DNA from 3 places in the Ornithinimicrobium cryptoxanthini genome. Region 2 is predicted to be linked to each of the others. Evidence: predicted binding sites of a transcription regulator. Region 2 holds the regulator's gene; each other region holds the start of a gene.

Region 1 (7,751 bases), 1.4 Mb from region 2:
CCATGGCGATCGCCATCCGGCCCTCGGTGACCGTGTCCATCGCCGCCGACACGAGCGGGAGCCGCAGGCTGATCTCCCGCGTCAGGCGACTGGTGGTGTCGATCTGCTCGGGGACCAGGTCGGTCTCGCCCGGCAGCAGCAGGACGTCGTCGTAGGTCAGTCCGAGAGTCTGGAAGGGGTCGGGCACGGCAGAGCGTGAGTCGGCCTGGGTCATTCCTCCAGTCTAGGCACCGTCAGTCCGGTCTCCGCGCCACCACCAGGAGCGGCCAGGAACGGCATGGTTGGTCGTATGCCGAGACTCGCGTCTCGGATTCCCTTGCAGCACTGCGGGTGCGGAGAGTAAATCTTCTCCCAATATTTGGCCGGAGTGGGGGTGATCAGGGTTACAGTGCGTGTGACCGAACGAACCACTCCGACCGGGCACACAACGGGCGGCGACTCTGATCCAGATGTGAGGTGGCGCTGGTGGCTGACACGACTACCGGACCTAGTCCGGTTGCCGAGCAATGGGAATGGCAGTTCGAGGGGCTGTGCCGCACAGTCAGTCCAGAGCTGTTCTTCCATCCAGAGGGCGAGCGGGGCTCGGCACGACGGCGGCGTGACGAGCGCGCCAAGCGGTTGTGCCTGGAGTGCCCCGTGCTGCAGCAGTGCCGTTCGCACGCCCTCAGCGCCCGCGAACCCTACGGCGTCTGGGGCGCCATGACCGAGGAGGAGCGCGCGGCGATCCTCGCCGATGCTGACATCAAGCCCCCCGCGACCCGGGTCGCAGACACCAGCGAGCCGGGCCGCAACACGGCCTGAGGGTCCCGCCACTCCCGGTGACACGACAGAACCCGGTCCCCCACGTGTGGAGGACCGGGTTCCGTCGCCTACGACGTCAGGTCAGTGGCTGTGGCCGTGACCGTCCGCGTCGTCGCCCTCGGGCTTCTCGACGACCAGCGTGTCGGTCGTCAGCACCATCGAGGCGATGGACGCCGCGTTGCGCAGCGCCGAACGGGTCACCTTGACCGGGTCGATGACCCCGGCAGCCAGCAGGTCGCCATACTCACCCGTGGCGGCGTTGAGGCCCTGACCCGGCTCCATCTCGGCCACGCGGGTGGTCGCGACGTAGCCCTGCAGGCCAGCGTTCTCAGCGATCCAGCGCAGTGGCTCCTGCACCGCGAGGCGCACGATGTTGACACCGGTCGCCTCGTCGCCCTCGAGGTTGAGCCCGTCCAGGACGGTCGACGCGTGGATGAGCGCCGAGCCGCCACCGGCGACGATGCCCTCCTCGATCGCCGCACGCGTCGCGGACACGGCGTCCTCGATGCGGTGCTTCTTCTCCTTGAGCTCGACCTCGGTGTGTGCACCCACCTTGATCACGCAGACGCCGCCCGAGAGCTTGGCCAGCCGCTCCTGCAGCTTCTCGCGGTCCCAGTCGGAGTCGGTGTTGGCGATCTCGGCGGTGATCTGGTCCACGCGGGCCGCCACCTCGTCCGAGGCACCCTCACCGTCGACGATGACCGTGGTGTCCTTGGTGGAGACGACGCGACGGGCCTTGCCCAGGACCTCGAGGCCGACCTGGTCGAGCTTGAGCCCGACCTCCTCGGCGACGACCTGGCCACCGGTGAGCACGGCCATGTCCTGCATCATCGCCTTGCGGCGGTCACCGAAGCCGGGCGCCTTGACGGCCACCGCGTTGAACGTGCCGCGGATCTTGTTGACCACCAGGGTGGACAGGGCCTCGCCCTCGATGTCCTCGGCGATGATCAGCAGCGGCTTGCTCTCGCCGACGACCTTCTCCAGCAGCGGCAGCAGGTCGGCCACGGCCGAGATCTTGCCCTGGTGGAAGAGGATGTAGGCGTCCTCGAGGACGGCTTCCATGCGCTCTGCGTCAGAGACGAAGTAGGGCGAGAGGTAGCCCTTGTCGAACTGCATGCCCTCGGTGAAGTCCAGCTCCATCGCGGTGGTGGAGGACTCCTCCACGGTGATGACGCCGTCCTTGCCGACCTTGTCGAACGCCTCGGCGATCAGCTCACCGATCGTCTCGTCCTGGGCGGACAGGCTCGCCACCTGGGCGATCTCGTCGCGACCCTCGAGCTCACGGGCGTTCTCCAGGAGACGGTCCGAGATGGCCGTGACGGCCTGGTCGATGCCGCGCTTGAGGCCGGCCGGACCGGCGCCGGCTGCGACGTTGCGCAGGCCCTGGTGGACCATCGCCTGGGCGAGCACGGTGGCCGTGGTGGTGCCGTCACCGGCGACGTCGTTGGTCTTGGTGGCGACCTCCTTGGCCAGCTGAGCACCCAGGTTCTCGTAGGGGTCCTCCAGCTCGACCTCACGGGCGATGGTGACACCGTCGTTGGTGATGGTCGGTGCGCCCCACTTCTTGTCGAGCACGACATTGCGACCCTTGGGGCCCAGGGTCACCTTGACTGCGTTGGCGAGGGCGTCGACGCCCCGCTCCAGCGCCTTGCGGGCGCTGTCGTTGAATTCCAGCTGCTTGGCCATCAGTGAGACGGTCCTTCCATAGCGGTGGGTCAGCGCACGACACCCCGGCGACGCCTGCGTGCTGCAGGAGTCCCGGGGCGTCGGCGCAGGTCAGTTGCCGACGAGGCTGTCGGCCCGCAAGGACACACTCGGCTTCCGCGCCCCGTTCCGGGACTCGCAAAGCTCGTGTCCTCGCGAGGCTGTCAGCCGACGACTGCCAGCACGTCACGCGCCGACAGGATGAGGAGCTCCTCGCCGCCGTGCTTGATCTCGGTGCCGCCGTACTTGCTGTAGATCACGCGGTCACCGACAGCGATGTCGAGCGGGATGCGCTCGCCGCCGTTGTCGTTGAAACGGCCCGGGCCCACGGCCAGGACCTCGCCCTCCTGGGGCTTCTCCTTGGCGGTGTCCGGGATGACCAGGCCGGAGGCGGTGGTCTGCTCGGCCTCGACGGCCTTGATAACGATCCGGTCTTCGAGCGGCTTGATGGAAACCGACACGTTGGGACCTTCCCTTCACGAGTCTGAACTGTCTAGGTCAGTGTCCGGAGCGGGCCGCCGTCGCGGGGGTCGGCTCGTGCCGGGCGTTGGCACTTGCAGGTGCAGAGTGCTAACTCTGAATCTATGCACCGATTAGCACTCGGTCAAGCCGAGTGCTAGAAAACGTCGCTCGCAGCCGCACCACGGGGGTCGCCAGGGGCGCCGGCCAGGGCTCACAGCAGCGGGTGCAGCGGCTCCAGGATCCACTCGGCCAGCTTGGACGCCCTGCCCCGGGACTCCCACTCCCGCAGGGTGAGCTCCCGGGCGTTCTCCAGGTCGCGCCGGAAGATCCGTTCCATCTGGTCGGCCTGCCCGACGTCATGGATCTCGAGGTTGACCTCGTAGTTGCCGATGAGTGAGAGCCGGTCGATGTTGGCCGTCCCCACGGTGGTCCAGGTGCCGTCGACGGTGGCGGTCTTGGCGTGGACCATGACGTCCTGATAGAGGAAGATCCGCACGCCACCCTCAAGCAGCTTGGTGTATTGCGAGCGGGCCACCCAGTCTGCGACGACGTGGTTGGACGCCTCGGGCATCAGCACCCGGATGTCCACCCCACGCCGGGCGGCCGCCAGCAGTCCGCCCATGATCTCGCGGTCGGGGATGAAGTAGCCCTGGGTGATCCAGATCCGCTGGGTCGCCCGGTCGATCGCCTCGAGATAGATCCCGCGGACCGGGAAGACCAGCCGGCTCGGCTCGTTGCGGGCCGCCAGGATCCGGGAGTTCCAGACCGGCGAGCCGCTGTCCTCGAGCGTGGGGTGGTGGCGCTTGCCGTGCCTGTTCCAGAAGTCGACGAAGGTGTTCTGCAGCTCCCACACCGCCACGCCGCGCACCCGGATGTGGGTGTCGCGCCAGGTGCGGGCATACATGTCGCCGATGTTGTAGCCGCCGACGAAGCCGACCTTGCCGTCCACCACGAGCACCTTGCGGTGGTCCCGGCCGGTGCGCCGCACGTTGATGACCAGCCCGGAGCGGATCGTCGGGAACTTCAGCAGGTGCACCGACTCCGGGAAGGTCTTGAACTCGCGCGGGACGACCAGGTTGGCGAAACCGTCGAAGACGACGCAGACGGTGACGCCCCGCTCGGCCGCGCGGATGACGGCGTCCTTGAACCGCTGCCCGATCTGATCGCCCTTCCAGATGTAGGTCACCAGATAGACGAAGTCGGTGGCGGCGTCGATGGCGGCCAGCATGTCCTCGAAGAGGTGCTCGCCGTAGGTGTAGGTCGTCAGGTCGTTGCCGTCGACGTCGGCACCCAGGGGCTCGTCAGGCGGCACCGAGTGCTCGTCGGGCGTGCGTCGCTTGCGCAGCGCATCGACGCCGGTGAGGGCTATCGCCAGGCTGATGGGCGTGGCCACGCTCGCGACACCGGTCGCAATGATGACCCGGCGGGCGCGGCGGGCCCGCCGGCGGATCGCGCTGCGGCGTCGGCTCATGGACCAGAACCTATCCCGTCACCCTGGTTCCGTCACTCGGGTATCCGTCCCTGTTGCCGCCTGTCCGTTGCGCTCCCGTGCGTCTGTCGTCGCGTCACTCTGCTGTCTCCTCCTCTGGGAGGATGGCCCGGTGGACCCGCAGACCGTCGCCGCGCTCAGGGCGCCCGCGGCGTGGGCCGTGTTGCAGGCACTGCCGGAGTATGCCGAGGGCTCGGCACTCTCGCTCAGCACCCGACTGCGCGACGAGGGTCACGACCCGGAGCTCGTGGCGGCGCTGCTCACGCAGTCCCGGCTCCGGCTGCGGGGGCGGGTCAAGTTCGGCGACCGGGTCGACCAGATGCTGCTCACCCGCGACGGCGTCGAGCAGGCCAGCCGGTGGCAGCTGGCGGCACGGCACGCCGACCGCTTCGCCGCCGCCGGCCTGGACACGGTCTGGGACCTGGGGTGCGGACTCGGCGGAGACGCCCTCGCCCTGTCTGAGGCGGGGCTGCGGGTCGAGCTGGTCGACGCCGACCCGGGCACGGCGGCGATCGCCGCCGTAAACGTGCGCGACTCCGCCACCGCACGGGTGCGGACCGCCGCGGTCGAGGACCTCGACATCACCCCGCGGCCCGGGACCGGCGCCTGGCTCGACCCCGCGCGCCGTCTGCCCGGCCGCACCGACGCCCGCGGCCGCACCACGCGGACATTCTCGCTCGACCAGCTCTCCCCCAGCTGGGAGCAGGTCCAGCAGGTCGCGGCACGGCTCGGGCACGTCGGCGCCAAGCTGGCACCGTCCTTCCCCCACGATGCCGTGCCCGTCGGTGCAGAGGCACAGTGGGCCTCGTTCGGCGGGGAGGCCCTGGAGTGCGCCCTGTGGTGGGGCGACCTCGTGCACCACGAGGGGCGCACCGCACAGGTGCACCTCGGGGCCGCCGGGGACGGTCGCTGGCTGGAGGTCCACGACGACGGCGGCGGGCCCGCAGACAGCGCCGCCGGCCCGGACGACCTGGGCGAGTGGCTCTATGAGCCCGACCGGGCGGTGCTCCAGGCCGGCCTGACCGGGGTGCTCGCCCGCGCCGTGGGCGGGATGGAGACGGCACGCGGCGCCGGCTATGTCACGACGCAGCAGGAGGCCGACCTCCCGTGGGCCCGCCGGTTCCGGCTGGTCACGGTCCATCAGCTCGCGACCAAGCCGTTGCGTCGCTGGGCGCGCGAGCGCGACCTGGGCAGGCTGACCATCAAGAAGCGCGGGGTGCCGGTCGACGCCGACCGGCTGCGCCGCGACCTGCGGCTCGGTGGGGCGCGGGAGGCCGTCGTGGTGCTCACCCAGCTGGGCGGTCGCCCGATGCTGCTCGAGGTGGAGCCTCAGCCGCAGCCGGCCCCGATCGGATAGTCCCCCACCGGTGTCGACAGGCTCCCGGGTGCGGTCACCTCACCGAGCAGCACCTGCACCAGCGCCTCCATCGTGGCCGGATCGCGCCCATAGGCCGCGATGAGCGCGGTGTCGGCGCTGCTGTCGGCCAGCGGATAGGGGCGGTCGGTCGTCACGACGACATCGCCGGACCCGGTGCCGGGTCCACCGGGCCCGCCGCCGGCCTGATAGGTCGACCCGCCGACGAGCACGACCGAGTCACCGGACCCGGTGCCCAGACCTGCGGCCCGGGCGGCTGACGCAAGGTTGGCCCGGTCGCCCTCCGTGCCGCCGCTGATCTGGATCGAGTCGCCCACCAGGGGCTGGCCGCAGGGCCCGGACAGCTGGGTGATGCCAGCCGCAGCCGCCCGCACCGACAGGTCGTGGGCCGAGCCGATCACCGAGTCATCCGGTGTCGGCACCGTCTGGTTGTGGCGCAGCATGGCGACCGCCCGGGCTGCCGATTCCTCCAGGTCGGCCCGCTCGAGGGTGCCGCCCTCCAGAGCGAACACGATGGCGTCGACGCTGCCCACCGGGTCGGGCGGCATGAGCAGGACGTCCACCCCGGCGAGCAGGGCCGCGACCGCCGGGTGCTGCACGCCGGAGGCCTCGGTGATGGCCCCCATGTTGAGTGCATCGGTGACCACCAGCCCGGTGAAGCCGAGCTCCTCGCGCAGCAACCCGCTGAGCACCGGGTGCGAGAGCGTGGCGGGACGGTCCGGGTCGATCGCCTCGACCACGATGTGGCCCGGCATGATCGCGGGCACACCCGCATCGATCGCGGACCGGAACGGCACCAGGTCGCGCCCTTCCAGCGTGGCCAGGTCAGCAGTCTGCATGGCGGCGCCGAGGTGGCTGTCGGCGGTGATGCTCCCGTGACCCGGGAAGTGCTTGACGACCGGCAGGATGCCCGCGTCGGAGAAGCCGCTGGCCTGGGCGACGGCGATCTCGGCCACCACCTGGGGGTCGGTCCCCGGCGACCGCGCACCGATGGTGGGGTCCTGCGGCCCGATCGTGACATCGGCGTCCGGGGCGAAGACGACGGTATAACCCAGGGCACGCAGCTGATCCCCCGAGGCGGTTGCCACCTCACGAGCCAGATCCGTGTCGCGGGAGGCCCCCAGAGACATGGCTGCGGGCCACCGGTCCAGTGGAGCACCGACGCGGGTGATCGGACCACCCTCCTGGTCGATGCCCAGGAAGGCCGGCCAGTCGCGTCCGTCCTGCATGACCGCCCCCTGGACCGCCGCGGTGAGCGCGGACAACTGCGGGACACGGTCTGCGACGCTTTCGGGCACGTTGGCTCCGAGGGTGATCACACCGCCGAGGTGCTGGTCGCGCACCAGCGCGGCGGCTGCGGTCGGGTCGGTCCCCTGGTAGGCGGCCACGATGAGCTGGCCCGCAAGCTGCCGGTCGTCCAGCGCGGCCACGTCGACGCGTGCGGCCTCCAGCTCCTCCGCGGACGGCAGCCCGATGCCCTCGTCGCCGGTGGGGGCGGTCAGACCGCTCGGGCTTGTCGTCGTGGGCGGCTCCGTCGGCTCCTCAGTGGCTGTGCTCGGCCCTGCCGGGCCAGCGGTGGAGGGCGCGGTAGGGCTCGAGGTGGTGGGTGCGGACGTGGCCGACCCGGTGGTGTCCTGCTCGGCGACCTCGGGGCCCGAACCGCTGCACGCGCTCAGCAGCAGGGCCGCCCCGGCGACTGCAGCCAGCACCCGCCCGTGGCGGCGCCGTGAGCCCCGCGATCTGGTGGGCGGCCGGCACGTCATGCCCGTGCCCACGCAGGCTGGGTCACGACGCGACCTGCGCCAGGGGTCGGATCTGGGCGACGGGCTGCGAGCTGTCCGCCGGAATCGTGAGCGGCGAGGGCTCGTGGCCCTTAGCGATGAGCACCGCCCCGAGAGCGGCAACCATGGCGCCGTTGTC
Region 2 (7,751 bases):
CCCTTTTGCGTGACGGGGCCACCGTCGGTGTCCAGGAGTCCCTGGAGCACGGACAACCTCACCGCGACAGAGTTGAGCAGGTAGTCCTTCGGGACGAACTTGGTGTGGGAACGGGTGCCGGCCAGACCGAGCTCGCGCAAGATTGCGGTGACCGGATTGGCTGTGATGACACCCCCACGCCCGCCACCGCCCTTGCGGATCAGCACATAGTCGTGCGCACCATGCTCCCGCAGCTCAACGCCCTCCAGTGCTTCTTCGAGCGCCACCGCCAACTCTGCGTCAACAGTGGTGAAAGCGGGCGTTGTCGAGGTGGTGAGGCAGCCGTCCCCCAGCAGGAGCCCCAGCGCATAGGCGTCCATCGGCACCTCGCGCGGTGCTAGCTCTGGCGGTGCCATCATCGGAAGTTCGAACCGTCGGGCATGAGCTGCACGGAGCCGCCCGATCATCTCGCTGGTCTGCACCACGCGAGTGCGGCCGCGACGCTTGTCAGACGGGGTCCTGACCTGCCAGAGGTGCTCGCCGCACGCCAGGGTGGACGCGCCATCCTGGGTCGAGACCCGGTAGACCTCACGCTGCCCCTGCCGGTAGACGCCGAGTACGGCCGTCGCCACACCATGTGAACCGATGACGCGGTCCCCCACCTGAAGAGATCCGATGTCGCGGAAGCCCTCCGGAGTCAGCACCTGCGCGTCGAGTGGTTGTGCGCGCCCGCGCATGTAGGCCAGGGGGGCCACCTCGATGGTGCCGGCCGCCATCAGGCGCGGGATCGAGTCGGGGTCGACCATGTCGTGCAGCGCGTCATACAGCGGCCGCAGATAGGGGTCGATCTTGTCGTTGAGGGTGCCGGGCAGGAAGCCGAGCCGCTCTCCCGCCTCGACCGCCGGCCGGGTCAGGATGATGCGGTTGACCTGCTTGGCCTGCAGCGCCGCCACGGCCTTGGCCATCGCCAGATAGGTCTTGCCGGTGCCCGCCGGGCCGATGCCAAAGACGATCGTGTGCTTGTCGATCGCGTCGACGTAGTGCTTCTGGTGCAGCGTCTTGGGCCGGATCGTGCGGCCCCGGTTGCTGATGATGTTCATCGTCAGCACGTCGGCGGGGCGCTCGGCCGAGGCGCTGCGCAGCATGCCGATGGCGCGCTCCACCGCGTCGCGGTTGAGTGGCTGCCCCGCGGCCACGATGACGATCAGCTCGTCGAGCAGCCGCTCGATGATCGCCACGTCACCCGACGGCCCCACGAGACGGAACTCGTTGCCCCGCACCAGCACGTCGACGCGCGGGAAGGACCGCTCGATGGTGCGGAGCAGCTCGTCGCGCGGACCGAGCAGGGCGGCCATCGAGGTCTCCGGCGGGATCACCACCGTGTGCGTGGAGCCGCCGGCTCCCTCCCGCTCGCTGCTGCCGGTCCCTGCTGGCGCGGGGAGGTCGCTCGGTGCTGTGTGCTGGGGGTCGGTGTCTGCCGACCCCGGATGCTCAGGTTCTGTCATCAGGGGGCCAAGTCTAGCTGCGGCGCGGACCAACCGGTCCCAGCTGCTGGGCTCCCAGCACGTGCACGTGCACGTGGAACACCTCCTGGCCGGCGTCGGCGCCCACGTTGCTCACCACGCGGTAGCCGCTCTCGTCGATGCCCTCGAGGCGGGCCACCTCCCCCGCCGCGGTGAAGAGCTCCGCCACGCTGGCGGCGTCCTCCCCGGCCATCTGCGCCAGCGTGTCCTGGTGCGTCTTGGGGATCACCAGGACGTGGACGTTGGCTCTTGGGGTGATGTCCCAGAAGGCCAGCACGGTGTCTGTCTCATAGACCGTGTCGTGCGGGATCTCCCCGGCCACGATCTTGCAGAAGAGGCAGTCGCTCGAAGTCATGCCCTCACGCTACTGGCCGCCAGTGGTGCGGGTCGACGGGAGGGCTCGCGGACAGGGGTGTCAGGCCGGGCGGGAGCGGGCCGACGTGGCGACCGCTGCCATCCCGGCCAGGACCGAGGCAGCCGCGACGGCGAGGAAGGCGGCCTGCATCGATCCGGCATACAGCGCGGTGAAGACGGCGCCGACGGCGGCGAGCGCCACCGCTGACGCGAGCGCCTCGCTGACCTGCAGGGAGGAGGAGTTGCGGCCGAGCTCCTCAGGGGTGGACAGGCGCATGGTCATCAGAGAGGTCGTCGGATAGGCCAGCCCGACGCCGCCCTGGGTGATGCCCCAGATCACCAGGAGGGTCCAGCCGGGCCAGCCGAGGCCGACGGCGGTGAACAGCAGTCCCGTCCCGAGCAGGATGACCGAGCAGCCGACCACCATGACCCGCGCCCGGTCGACCGAGCCGCCCAACCGTCCCTGCAGCCAGGAACCGCCAGCCCAGGTGACCGCGCCGACAGCCAGGGCACCACCAGCCTGGGCCGGGCTGTAGCCGTGCAGGTCCTGCAGCAGCAGCGGCAGATAGGCCTCAGTGGCCATGAACGAGGCCCCGATCGCGCCGCGAGCGGAGATCACCGACGGCAGTCCCCTGCCGAGGGTGAGAGTGCCAGGAGGCAGCAGCCGCCAGGCGGCGACCCCGAGCGCGATCGCGAACGGCAGGCCGATCAGCACGTCCCGCCCGGAGATCGCCTCACCACCGAGGTTCAGCACCCCGACGCTCAGGGCCGCCAGCACCGCCCAGAAGATGGTGGACACTCCGAGATGGGCAGCGTCCTCGCTGGGCTCGGTGCGTCCGAGCGCGGGCAGCAGGACGGCCATGCTGAGCAGGACCAACGGCGCCACCCCGAGGAAGACCCAGCGCCACCCCACGTGCTCGACCACGACCCCGGTCAGCACGGGGCCGAGCAGGCCCGGCACGACCCAGGCCGCCGCGAGCAGGGAGAACATCTGCGGCCTCAGCTCGTCCGGGATCCCCTGCGCGATGACGACATAGATGGCGACGATGGCCATCCCGCTGCCGAGGCCCTGCAGGCCGCGGGCTGTCACGAAGAGCTCCATGCTGGGGCTGAGCCCGGCCGCGAGCAGCCCGGTGGCAAACGTGGCGGCTCCCGCGATCAGGACCGCGCGCGGGCCGGACCGGTCTGACCACCACCCGCCCAGGATCATGCCGATGACGCTGGCGGCGATGGTCGCGCTGAAGGCCAGGGCATAGAGACCGAGTCCGTCGAGGGCCCGGGCCACGGTGGGCATGGCGGTGCCGACAGCGATGTATTCCACCGCGAACAGCGAGATCAGAGCCGTGCTGCCGATCGCGATCTGTCGCAGCTCTGGAGCGAACAGTGAAGAGGGCAGTGCCTCGTCGGGCAGCGTCACGCCCATCGGGACCGGCCGCTGAGCAGCGCCAGCGCGGCGGATCCGGCGGTCGAGGTGCGCAGCACGGTGTCGCCCAGGCGCACCGTGCGGGCCCCGGCGTCGACCAGAGCCTGCGTCTCCTCCGGGCTGATGCCACCCTCCGGCCCCACGACCAGCAGCACCTCGCCCTCGACCGGCAGCTCTGCGGAGGCGAGGGGCTCGTGCGCCTCCTCGTGCAGGACGAGTGCCAGGTCGGCTGCCCGGACCCGTTCAAGGAGGGTGGACTGGTGGGCGAGCTCGGCGAGGACGGGCACCCTGGCGCGCCGGGCCTGCTTGGTCGCGGCCAGGAGCGTGCGCTCCCACTTGGCGTGGGCCTTGGCGGTCCGCTCGCCGCGCCAGACGACGACGCTGCGCGACGCCGCCCAGGGGATCACCTCGTCCACGCCGAGCTCGGTGGCCACCTCGATCGCCAGGAGATCGCGGTCGCCCTTGGCGAGCGCCTGCACGAGGGTGAATCGGGGCTGCGGCACGGGCTCGTCGGTCAGCTCCTCGACGACGAGATCGAGCTCGCCCCTGCCGACGACGTGGACCCGGCCGCGGGCGACCCGACCGGAGCCGTCCGCCACAAGGAGCTGCTCACCGGGGGCGAGCCTGGTGACCGTGGCGGCGTGCCGCCCCTCGGGGCCGTCCAGCACGACCACGTCGCCCGGAGCACGTCCCTCGAGCGCCCGGGCGCCCACGAAGAACAGGGGGGCGCTCACCTCGCGGAGAAGGCTTCCTTGAGCTTGCCGAAGATGCCGGAGCTGGCCGGGGCCATGCGACCCACGGGCTGGGACTCGCCCCGCTCCTCGGCCAGCTGGGCCAGGAGCTCACGCTGGCGGTCATCGAGCTTGGTGGGCACCCGGACATCGAGGTGGACGATGAGGTCGCCACGGCCCGTGCCCCGCAGGTGAGTCACGCCCTGGTCGTCCAGGGTGATGGTGTCCTGTGCCTGGCTGCCGGGCCTGAGGTCCACCTCGGTCGGCCCGTCGAAGGTGTCCACGATCAGGGTGGCCCCGAGGGCAGCGGCGGTCATCGGCACCTCGACCGAGCAGTGCAGGTCGTCGCCGCGCCGACGGAACGTGTCGTGCGGGCGCACGGCGATCTCGACATAGAGGTCACCGGCCTCGCCACCCCCGGGGCCGACCTCGCCCTCGCCTGAGAGCTGGATGCGGGTCCCGGAGTCGACGCCCGCCGGCACGCGCAGGGTCAGGTCACGACGGGCGCGGATCCGCCCCTCCCCGGCACAGTCGACGCACGGTTGCTCGATGAGCTCGCCGAAGCCGCGGCACTCGTGACACGGCCGCGTGGTCATCACCTGGCCGAGGAAGGAGCGCTGCACGGACTGGACCTCGCCGCGACCGCCACAGGTCAGGCAGGTGCGGGTGCCGGTGCCGGGCTGGCTGCCCGCACCCTCGCACGTGGAGCAGCGACCGGCGGTGTCGATGACCAGGGTCTCCTGCCCGCCAAAGACGGCTGTCTTGAGGTCGATGTCCAGGCGGACCAGGGCATCCTGTCCGCGCTGGACCCGTGAGCGCGGCCCGCGGGACCCGGCTGCGGCACCACCGAAGAACGCGTCCATGATGTCGCTGAAGCTGAACCCCTGGCCAAAGCCCTGGCTCGCCCCGGCATACGGGTCCTGACCACGGTCGTAGGCCGCGCGCTTGGTCGCGTCGGAGAGCACGTCATACGCCTGGCTCACCTTCTTGAACTCGACCTCCGCCTCCGGGCCGGGGTTGACGTCAGGGTGCAGCTCGCGGGCCTTCTTGCGGTAGGCGCGCTTGATGTCCTGCGCGGCCGCGTCACGCGACACGCCCAGGTCGGCGTAGTAGTCGTTCACTGCAAAAACCTCTCTAGCTGTCCAGGATCTCGGACACGTAGTGCGCTACAGCCCGCACCGACGCCATCGTCGTGGGGTAGTCCATCCGCGTCGGCCCGACCACACCCAGGCCTCCGGCGCTGCCATAGGTGGTCGTCACCACCGACGTCGACTGGAAGCCTTCATAGGTGTTCTCGGCACCGATGCTGACGGCCACGGCCTCCTCGTCAATGAGGGTGGCCATGTTGGACATCAACTTCAAAAGCACCACATGTTCTTCCAGGGCCTCCAAAACGGGGCCGATGGAGAGGGGGAAGTCGGTGACCACCCTGGCCAGGTTGGCCGTGCCAGCCAGGACCACGCGCTCCTCAGTCTGCGCCGACAGGGCCTCTCCGAGCGAATCGACGACAGCCTGCGCCACCACCTTGTCCCCCTCCACGATGCCGTCCATGGCCGCCGCCAGCAGGGCCGGCACGTCGGGCAGGGGACGCCCGGCGGCCACCGTGTTGAGCACGGTGCGCACCTCCCGGACGGTCTGCTCGCCCCGCAGGTCGCTCAGGTCACGGCCCACGTCAACCACCCGCTGCTCGACCCGGCCGGTGTTGACGATCAGGACGACCATCAGCCGGGTGCCGCCCACGGGCACCAGCTCGATGTGGCGCACGGAAGAGCGGGCGAGCGAGGGATATTGCATGACGGCGACCTGGTTGGTCAGCGAGGCGAGCAGCCGCACCGACCGGTCCACGACGTCGTTGAGGTCGACGGCGCCGGCGAGGAACTCCTGGATCGCGGTGCGCTCGGCCCTGGTCATCGGCTTGATGGCGGCCAGCCGGTCGACGAAGACGCGGTAGCCGGCGTCGGTCGGGATCCGTCCGGCGCTGGTGTGCGGCGCGGCGATCAGACCCTCGTCCTCGAGCTGGGCCATGTCGTTGCGCACCGTGGCAGCGGAGACGCCAAGCTGGTGCCGCTCCAGCAGTGACTTCGAGCCCACCGGCTCCGAGGTCCGCACATAGTCCTGGACGATGGCACGCAGGACTGTGAGCCGTCGCTCGTCACTGCTCATCCCGGTCTCCTCCTCCGACACTCCCTGGCACTCGTATGGGCCGAGTGCCAGTCTAGCGCCGTGGGGCACACGTGCCTGCCGTGCTGGTGCCTGACGGAAGTTGCCGCAGGTCACGATCGGGTCACGACGGGACTGATCGCTGCGTTCGCCACGACCCTGTGCGGTATCAATGGCGCAAGGGTCCTTCAGAGTCTGTGAGGCGGGTGGGCATGACGGCACGAAGGCGGGGTCGAGGGCTGCTCGTGGCCCTGGCGAGCCTGTTGGCACTGGCGCTCGCGGCCGGGGTCGGCTGGTGGGCGGCCAGGGCCACCCTGGAGCCGCAGACACCCGAGTCGGCCGCGACGGCACCGGATGTCGTGTGGGCGGAGGCGACGACCTCGAGCGTGGGTCGGTCACTGCCGTTGTCGACGACGCTGCGCCAGCCAGCTCGCACCGTGGCCTCAAACGCCCTGCCGGGTGTCGTGCTGTCCACTGCTCCGGGTGAGGTGGAGCAGGGATCCACGGTCTATGTCGTGGCCGGCACCCCGGTGCGGGTCGTGGAGGGCCAGGTCCCGTTCTATCGCGATCTGACCCGGGGCACGGAGGGTGAGGACGTCGCGCAGCTGCAGCAGGTCCTGGTCGACCTGGGCCACCTGGACGGGGAGGCCGACGGAGACTTCGGCTGGCGCACCGAGCGCGCGGTCAAGGCGTGGCAGAAGGAGCTCGGTCAGCGGCAGACAGGCACCATCCCGCTGGGTGAGCTAGTGGCGGTCGACCAGCTGCCGACCGTCATCCAGCTCGGCGAGACAATCGTGCGCGGTGCGACCCTCGGCGGCGGCGAGGAGGCGGTGCTGGCCCCCACCGGCGAGCAGCAGTTCGTCGTGGTCGTCACCCAGGACCAGGCCCGGATGATCCCCGCCGAGGCGACGGTGCAGGTCACCTGGCAGGAGCAGACCTGGCAGGCGGTCATCACCAGCTCGGAGCAGGACGACTTCGGCAACACCGAACTGTCCCTGTCCGCACCCGATGGCGGTCCCGTCTGCGGCGACGCGTGCGACACGCTGCCCGGCGATGCCCAGGTGACCCTGCGGTCCGAGATCGTCATCGTGCCCCGCATCGAGGGCACCGCGGTGCCCGCCGCAGCGGTGCACACCCGGGCCGACGGGTCGGCATACGTCATCACCGAGTCCGGCGAGACCGAGGTGACCGTGCGCGGCTCCGGGGGTGGTGTCGCGATCGTGGACGGCATCGAGGTCGGCACCCGCGTCCAGGCGCTGTCCGGCGCTCCTGGCGCCCCCGCACCTGCTCCGCAGCCCGCGCCGCAGGACACGGTGCCACCCGCGGACGAGGGCGGCGACGAGGCCCCCACGACGGAGGGCTGAGGTGCTCGCGGTGCGGGACCTGTCCTTCGCCTACACCCGCGGTGGTGAGGAGCTGTTTGACGGCCTGACCCATGAGTTCACCCCCGGCAAGGTGACCGCGGTGACCGGGCCGTCGGGGCGCGGCAAGTCGACGCTGCTCTATGTCCTGGGCCTGATGCTCACCCCTTCCCGCGGCGAGGTGATCCTCGCCGGGGAGCCCGTCAGCCGCGCCTCCGAC
Region 3 (7,751 bases), 1.7 Mb from region 2:
CCAGCATGGCCTTGCGGCGGTCACCGAAGCCCGGAGCCTTGACGGCCACGGACTTGAAGTTGCCACGGATCTTGTTGACCACCAGGGTCGCCAGGGCCTCGCCCTCGACGTCCTCGGCGATGATCGCCAGCGGCTTGCCGGACTGCATGACCTTCTCCAGGACGGGCAGCATGTCCTTGATCGCGCTGATCTTGGAGTTGAGCACGAGGATGTAGGGGTCCTCCAGGACCGTCTCCATGCGCTCGGTGTCGGTGACGAAGTAGGGGCTGATGTAGCCCTTGTCGAAGCGCATGCCCTCGGTGAGCTCGAGCTCCAGGCCGAAGGTGTTGGACTCCTCGACGGTGATGACGCCCTCGTTGCCGACCTTGTCCATGGCCTCGGCAATCATGTTGCCGATCTCGTCGTCGGCCGCGGAGATGGACGCGGACTGCGCGATCTGCTCCTTGGTCTCGACATCCTTGGCCATCGAGAGCAGCTCGGTCGAGACGGCGTCGACGGCCTTCTCGATGCCGCGCTTGAGGGCCATCGGGTTCGCGCCGGCCGCGACGTTGCGCAGGCCCTCACGGACCATGGCCTGAGCCAGGACGGTCGCCGTCGTCGTGCCGTCACCGGCGACGTCGTCGGTCTTCTTGGCGACCTCCTTGACCAGCTCGGCGCCGATCTTCTCGTAGGGGTCCTCGAGCTCAATCTCCTTGGCGATGCTCACACCATCGTTGGTGATGGTGGGCGCGCCCCACTTCTTCTCCAGGACGACGTTGCGTCCCTTGGGGCCCAGGGTGACCTTCACGGCGTCGGCAAGGGTGTTCATGCCCTTTTCGAGCCCGCGACGGGCCTCCTCGTCAAAAGCAATGGTCTTGGCCATTCGGGTGGTTCCTCCCACACGCTGAACGGGGTTGGCGACCGACCTCGTGCCCGCGACGGACGGACCAGCCGCACCAGGCTCACGTCGCACCGGCTTGGCCGACCCTCACTCAGTCGGTCATTTCTGTCACTCTCATGGTCAGAGTGCTAAGTCCATGATTAGCACTCGGGGGGTCCGAGTGCAAATGCCAGGGGTGTTCCACGCACGAAACAGCCAGCCGTATGCCGTCACGCGAGCCTCCCGGACCGTCCCTGCAGCGAGGGTTCAGCGTGGTCAGCTCGAGCGATCGGGGCCTGACAGCACCCCGCGCAGGCCGTCCAGGACCGAGACGTCCTCGATCGTGGACGGCACGACCGCCTCGTCGCCGTCGGCGATCTGGCGCATCGTCTTGCGCAGGATCTTGCCGGAGCGGGTCTTGGGCAGCCCGTCGACGACGTCGACCTGGCGCAGCGCCGCCACGGCGCCGACCTCGGCGCGGACCCGGTCCACCAGCTCGGCCTGCAGCGCGGCGGTCCCGGCCTCGTCGAGCTGGATCCCGGCTTTGAGCACGACCAGGGCCCGCGGCACCTGGCCCTTGAGCGCGTCCCGGATGCCGATCACCGCGCACTCGGCCACCGACGGGTGCCCGGCCAGGGCCTCCTCCAGCGAACCGGTCGACAACCGGTGCCCGGCGACGTTGAGCACGTCGTCGGTGCGCCCCATGACGAAGACATAGCCGTCCTCATCGACATACCCCCCGTCCCCGGTGAGGTAGTAACCCGGGAAGGCGGACAGGTAGGAGCTGACATAGCGCTCGTCGTCGCGCCACAGCGTCGGCAGCGTCCCCGGTGGCAGCGGCTGCCGGATGCAGATCGCGCCCTCGACCCCCGGCTCCGTCGGCTGACCCGACGGATCGAGCACCTGCACGTCGTAGCCGACGGTCGCCGGCCCGGACGACCCAGGCTTGATCGGCAGCAGGGTGATGCCGACCGGGTTGATCGTGATCGGCCAGCCGGTCTCGGTCTGCCACCAGTTGTCGACCACCGGGACACCCAGCGCCTGCGTGGCCCACTCCCAGGTGTCCGGGTCCAGGCGCTCCCCGGCCAGGAAGAGGGTCCGCAGTGAGGAGGTGTCATAGCCGGCCAGCAGCGCCGCGTCCGGGTCGACCTTCTTGATCGCGCGGATCGCGGTCGGGGCGGTGAACGCGGCGACGGCGCCGTAGTCCTGGATCAGCCGCCAGTAGGCACCCGCATCCGGCGTCCCCACCGGCTTGCCCTCATAGAGGATCGTGGTCGCGCCGGTGAGCAGCGGGGCATAGACGATGTAGGAGTGGCCCACCACCCAGCCGACGTCGGAGCCGCAGAACCAGGTCTCCCCCGGCTGCACGTCATACAGGTTGCTCATCGACCAGCGCAGGGCCACGGCATAACCGCCACTGTCCCGCACGATCCCCTTGGGCTTGCCGGTCGTGCCGGAGGTGTAGAGGACATAGAGCGGGTCGGTCGCGAGGATTTTGACGCACTCGGCCGGCGCGATGGCGCCGGGGCGCATGAGCTGGCTCCACTCCAGGTCCGTCTCCCCCAGCTCGGCCAGCGCCTGCTCGCGCTGGACGATGACGCAGTGCTGTGGCTGGTGGCTCGAGCGGCGCAGCGCCTCGTCGAGCATCGGCTTGTACTCCACCACCCGGGTCGGTTCGACACCGCAGGAGGCCGAGACGACGACCACGGGCTCGGCGTCCTCGATGCGGGCGGCCAGCTCGGCCGGCGCGAAACCACCGAAGACGACCGAGTGGACCGCACCGATGCGCGCACACGCGAGCATGGTGATGACGGCCTCGGGGATCATCGGCAGATAGACCACAACGCGGTCGCCCTTGCTGACCCCGAGGTCGCGCAGCACGCCGGCGAACCTGGCGACCTCGTCGAGCAGCTCGGCATAGGTGTAGCTGCGCTGCGTGCCGGTGACCGGGCTGTCATAGATCAGCGCCAGCTGGTCGGCGCGGCCGTCGATGACATGACGGTCAAGCGCGTTGTAACAGACGTTGAGCACGCCGTCCGGGAACCAGTCGTAGAACGGCGCTCGGTCCTTGAGCACCGTCTTCGGCGGGTGGATCCAGGTCAGCTCCTGCGCTGCAGCGCCCCAGAACCCCTCCGGATCATCGAGGCTGCTGCGGACCAGCGCCCGGTAGTCACCCGCGGCCCCGGTCGTGTCGTCACTCCCGCTGTCGGTCCCGGCGTCCTGGCTCATGGCCCTATATTGCTGGCTGGCTCCCGGTCGCGCCAGGGCGGGTTTCTAGCGCACGCACGGCAGCCTCTCGCAGCGTCTCGTCCTGGAACCCGAGCCCGCGGGTCTTGCCGATGAGGCCGTCCACGCCCTGCACCCCGGTGGCCAGAGCCGCCTCGAGCTCGGTCGCGAGGGCTGAGAGGGCCTGCTGCTGCTGCTGCACGAAGGCGGCGTCGACCGCCTCGCCGTGGCCCGGCACGTGCACCGAGGCGTCCCTGACCAGCGGGTGCTCGCTCAGGGTTGCAACCGTCGAACCCCACTCGAACGGGAAGGAGTCCTCCATCGCCGGGTCCGCCCCCTGCTCGATCAGGTCACCCCAGAAGACGACACCGGCATCCGGGACCGCGACGACCAGGTCGTGGTCGGTGTGTGCCCTGCCTCCGAACAGCAGGTATGCCGTGCGGTCACCGAGGTCGATCGGGGTGTCCTCCTCGACGAGATAGAAGGGCAGCACCACCTCGGTGTCCAGGTAGGTCTGCGCCAGCTCGGGGCGGTCGGTGCGGGTCAGGTGCTCGACGACCTGGCTGCGCTGGTGCTCGGCCGTCCGCTGCAGGCTCTCAGCCGCCAGGACGTGCCCATAGATCTGCGAGTCACGGAAGGCGACGTTGCCGAAACAGTGGTCGTAGTGGGCGTGCGTGTTGACGACCACCTGCTCGAGCGGAGTGAGCTCGCGCACCGCCGCCGCCAGCTGGGTCCCCCGGTCTGCCGTGCTGCGGGTGTCGATGACCAGGACCCGCTTGGAGCCGATCACCAGACCACAGTTGAGGTCCAGCTCGGAGTGCCGACGCACAAAGATCCCGGGCGCGAGCTCGTGCATCGTCGCCACAGACATGGGCTCACCGTAGGCGAGGGCGGGCACCTGTCCCAAGTGGTTGTGTGACATGGCACATACGTCGGGCGCATCCGCCCCGTCTCACCTGGGCACGGTTGATGACGCTGCGATAGTGAAATTTCACTCCCGCACGCCGCGCAACGGTGCCCAGGAACCCGAGCGGGCCGCGACACGAAGGCGAACGACGTCAGAGGCGGTCGGGGGTGCTCGGCGGTCCGAGCTCCGGACGCTTCGGCACGATGGTGTCGCCCGAGGACTTCCCCTGCAGGCGCCTGCTCACCCAGGGGGCGGCATACTCCTTGGCCCACACGGCGTTCTCGCGCAGCGCCTCCAGCCGACCCGGCGCGGGCTGAGGTGGCAGGGGCACCCGCCAGTCTGCCTCCTCCGCGGTGTGACCGAGGGTCTCGTAGGCCGCCAGGGCGACCCGCCGGTGCCCCTCGGCACTCATGTGGATCCGGTCCGGCTCCCACATCCGCCAGTCGCGCAGGAAGCTGAAGGACCACTGGTTCATCAGGTAGGCGCCCTGCCGCTCGGCGATCGACCACAGGTGCCCGAGATAGATCGCGGCGCGACCGCGCGTGCGCTCCACGATGGGGGCACCGGCCGGGTCCGCGGGGGTGGCCATCAGCACGTCGGCGCCGGAGGCCCGGATCGTGGCGATCGCCTCCTCGAGCTCAGCAGCCAGCGCGTCCGGATCAGCGCCGGGCCGGAGGATGTCGTTGCCGCCGCCGATGATGCTGACCAGGTCCGGCTGCAGCTCGAGCCCGGCCTCGATCTGCGGACCGGCGATGTCCGCCAGCTTCCGGCCCCGCACCGCCAGGTTGGCATAGGTGAAGTCCGGCGAGTGGGCCGACAGCAGCGCGGCCAGCCGGTCCGCCCAGCCGATCAGCCCGCCGTCCGGGCCGGGGTCACCCAGCCCCTCGGTCATCGAGTCGCCGAGCGCGACATAGCGGTTCCACTCATGAGGTCGCGGCCGGATGCTGCCGGTGTCTGCACTGCCTGCCATGCTCCTATGGTGCCGGATCGCCCGTCACGACAGCCCAGCAGGGAGTGTCAGGGCAGGGACCAGTCCACTGGTTCTCCGCCCTGTGCGGTGAGCAGGTCGTTGGCCCGACTGAACGGCCGGGACCCAAAGAACCCGCCCCGCGCCGACAGCGGTGAGGGGTGGGCGCTCTGGATCGTGGGGACATCGCCCAGGTCCCCCGCCAGGGAGCGTGCGTCGCGACCCCACAGGATCGCGACGAGCGGCCCGCCGCGTCCGACGAGCGCGGAGATCGCCAGGTCCGTCACCTGCTCCCAGCCCTTGCTGCGGTGGCTGGCGGGCGCTCCGGGACGCACGGTGAGCACCCGGTTGAGCAGCAGCACACCGCGCTCGGCCCACGGTGACAGGTCACCCGTGCTCGGGAGCGGCAGCCCGAGGTCGGTGCCCAGCTCGGCATAGATGTTCTGCAGGCTGCGGGGCACCGGACGCACGTCGGGTGCGACCGAGAAGGACAGCCCCACCGCGTGACCGGGGGTGGGATAGGGGTCCTGGCCGACGATCAGCACGCGCACCTGGTCCAGTGGCTGCGAGAAGACCCGCAGGACGTGCTCGCCGGGGGGCAGGTAGCCGCGACCGGCCTCGACCTCGGCACGCAGGAAGGCTCCGAGCTCGCGGACCGTGTCGGTCGCCGGGGCCAGCGCACGAGCCCAGGACGGGTGCACGAGCTCTGCCAGCGGGGCGGTGGGCGGACTGCTCACGACGTCACAGTATGCCTGGGTGGCAGCGCGGTGCGACTGTGCCCGTGGTGCTCACGGCGCTGGTGATGCTGACGGGATCAATGGGGTTGACAGTTCGACGATGCAGCGGCCCGTCATAATGACAAGCCTGTCATTTGCGTCGTAGAGTGTGGGCCAGAGCCGGGTGGGGCGCCCGGCGGACGAGCACGGAAGGGACAGCATGGGAGCCGCACCGAGGATCGTTGGCGACGAGTCTGCTGCCGGGCTGAGCGAGCGCGACCGCCAGATCATCGACTTTGAGCGCCAGTGGTGGAAGTATGCCGGCGCGAAGGAGCAGGCGATCAAGGACCTGTTCGACATGAGCTCCACGCGCTACTACCAGCTGTTGAACCAGCTGATCGACTCCCAGGCGGCGCTCGAGCACGACCCGATGCTGGTCAAGCGCCTGCGTCGGATGCGCGCCCAGCGGCAGAAGTCGCGCTCGGCACGTCGGCTCGGCATGGAGCTCTGAGAGCACCACTCCACCTGGGACGACACACTTGGAACGACACACCAGACACGCTGAGGCGGGCGGGACCGGATCGGTCTCGCCCGCCTCTGGTGTGGACGGGGTGCGTGGGGACCGCGGAGCGGTCAGCGGTGACGGATCTGCAGCAAGGCAGAGGGTCGGTTGCTGTCGCTCAGTGCGAGTCGGTTGGCGACCTCGAGGCTGTGTTCGCGCTCGCGGTGGGCATCCATGGCCAGGTCGACGTCCATCGGATAGCACATGATGATTCCTCCTCTCAGCTGCTCTGGTGCTGGCTGGCGGGGTCGTGCTCAGGCGCCTCGACCAGGTGGGCGACGGCGATGTCACCGCTGACGGTGCGCAGGCGCAGCTCGACATAGGGGTCGCCCTCGGCGGGCTGGCCCAGGGACTGGAGCCCGGAACGCACGTCTCCGGAGAGACTGTGGATGTCGGTCCAGACCGGCAGGCCGGCCCTGACCTGCACGCTGACGTCGCCGGACGCGGTGCGGGCCTCGACGCCGCCGCCGGCCAGGCGACCGACCGTGACATCACCGCTGGCAGTGGTGACTCCGGCCCCGCGTCCGGAGTCGTCGATGCGCACGTCGCCGGAGCCACTCTTGGCCGTCACCGCACCGTGCGCGGAGCCCAGGATGAGGTCACCGCTGCCGGTGACGGACTGGACATCGCCGGTGACGGTGCCGATCCGGATGTCGCCCGAACCGCTGCGCACCACCGCCTCCCCGTTGACGACGGTGACATCGAGATTCCCAGAGCCTGAGGTGGCGTCCAGGCTGCCGACGTCCTTGAGCTGGTTGTCGCCCGATCCGGACCGCAGCGAGCAGGCTCCCAGCACGCCGGAGGCGATGAGGTCGGCCGAGCCGAGCTTGGTGGTGACGGCACTCCCGCGAGGGGCGCTGATCCGCACGTCCAGGTGGGCACTGCCGCCGAAGCTGAACCAGCCGTCCCGAGAACGCGGTCCGATGACGGCGACGGTGCTGCCCCGCTGCTCGACCGTGGCCTCCTGCGAACCCTTGCCGGTGACGGTGACCAGGGTGCGGCCGTTCGTCTCGCCGGCCGTGATCTCGACCCGTCCGCTGCCGATCTCGACGGTCAGCTCTGGGGGGTGGGGAGTCTCAAATGTGTAGTCCATGGTGTGTCCTTGCTCGTAGTCGTCGCTGGTGGGTGCTGATCAGGACCAGCCGGACATCCGGCTGCCTGGAGCACGCGGCGGCTTCGGGGCGCCGGGTGCGGACGGGTAGTCGAACCGGACGCCGTGTCCGCGCAGGTTGATCCGCAGGCCACCTGACGCGGCGTCCCGGACCGCGTCGACCAGCCAGCTGTTCAACGACTGGCCGACCTCGACGGCGAGCTCCTCCGCGCGCTGTTTCAGCCCCTCGGGCAGGCGCAGCGTGATGCGAATCTGATCGCCGCTCTCGTCGATCGGCTCGACCTCGGGGTCCTGCGGGTGGGCCTCTGCGGGACCCTCATGAGAACCGACGCCGTCCAGGACGAACTCGAGCGACCGGCCGCGCAGGCGGGTCTCGACGCTCCCGGAGGGCAGCTCGGTGGTG

Evidence for each region. The regulator HrcA, encoded in region 2, represses chaperone genes, less so after heat shock. The targets are predictions, from matches to a motif close to TTNGCACTCGNNNNNNNCGAGTGCNAA.
Region 1: a site for HrcA is predicted at 3,099-3,125, ahead of groES (co-chaperone GroES). Genes of this name have one in related genera too.
Region 3: a site for HrcA is predicted at 1,021-1,047, ahead of groL (chaperonin GroEL). Genes of this name have one in related genera too.

What each region holds. Positions count from the first base shown of each region.
Region 1 covers NZ_CP099490.1:925,336-933,086, reverse strand. The annotation lists gene guaB (IMP dehydrogenase) at 1-214, opposite strand, end outside; gene NF557_RS04430 (WhiB family transcriptional regulator) at 466-801, shown strand; gene groL (chaperonin GroEL) at 883-2,487, opposite strand; gene groES (co-chaperone GroES) at 2,670-2,966, opposite strand; gene NF557_RS04415 (phospholipase D-like domain-containing protein) at 3,179-4,438, opposite strand; gene NF557_RS04410 (class I SAM-dependent methyltransferase) at 4,569-5,813, shown strand; gene NF557_RS04405 (glycoside hydrolase family 3 protein) at 5,786-7,540, opposite strand; gene tsaD (tRNA (adenosine(37)-N6)-threonylcarbamoyltransferase complex transferase subunit TsaD) at 7,617-7,751, opposite strand, start outside.
Region 2 covers NZ_CP099490.1:2,308,936-2,316,686, forward strand. The annotation lists partial or broken gene NF557_RS17730 (LAGLIDADG family homing endonuclease) at 1-716, opposite strand, end outside; partial or broken gene NF557_RS10645 (PhoH family protein) at 705-1,484, opposite strand; gene NF557_RS10650 (histidine triad nucleotide-binding protein) at 1,498-1,857, opposite strand; gene NF557_RS10655 (MFS transporter) at 1,918-3,279, opposite strand; gene NF557_RS10660 (16S rRNA (uracil(1498)-N(3))-methyltransferase) at 3,270-4,013, opposite strand; gene dnaJ (molecular chaperone DnaJ) at 4,010-5,131, opposite strand; gene hrcA (heat-inducible transcriptional repressor HrcA) at 5,145-6,173, opposite strand; gene NF557_RS10675 (peptidoglycan-binding domain-containing protein) at 6,383-7,534, shown strand; gene NF557_RS10680 (ABC transporter ATP-binding protein) at 7,536-7,751, shown strand, end outside.
Region 3 covers NZ_CP099490.1:630,500-638,250, reverse strand. The annotation lists gene groL (chaperonin GroEL) at 1-862, opposite strand, end outside; gene NF557_RS02975 (propionyl-CoA synthetase) at 1,136-3,088, opposite strand; gene NF557_RS02970 (MBL fold metallo-hydrolase) at 3,093-3,956, opposite strand; gene NF557_RS02965 (SGNH/GDSL hydrolase family protein) at 4,144-4,962, opposite strand; gene NF557_RS02960 (uracil-DNA glycosylase) at 5,010-5,696, opposite strand; gene NF557_RS02955 (DUF3263 domain-containing protein) at 5,896-6,186, shown strand; gene NF557_RS17515 (hypothetical protein) at 6,309-6,443, opposite strand; gene NF557_RS02950 (DUF4097 family beta strand repeat-containing protein) at 6,458-7,330, opposite strand; gene NF557_RS02945 (histidine kinase) at 7,370-7,751, opposite strand, start outside.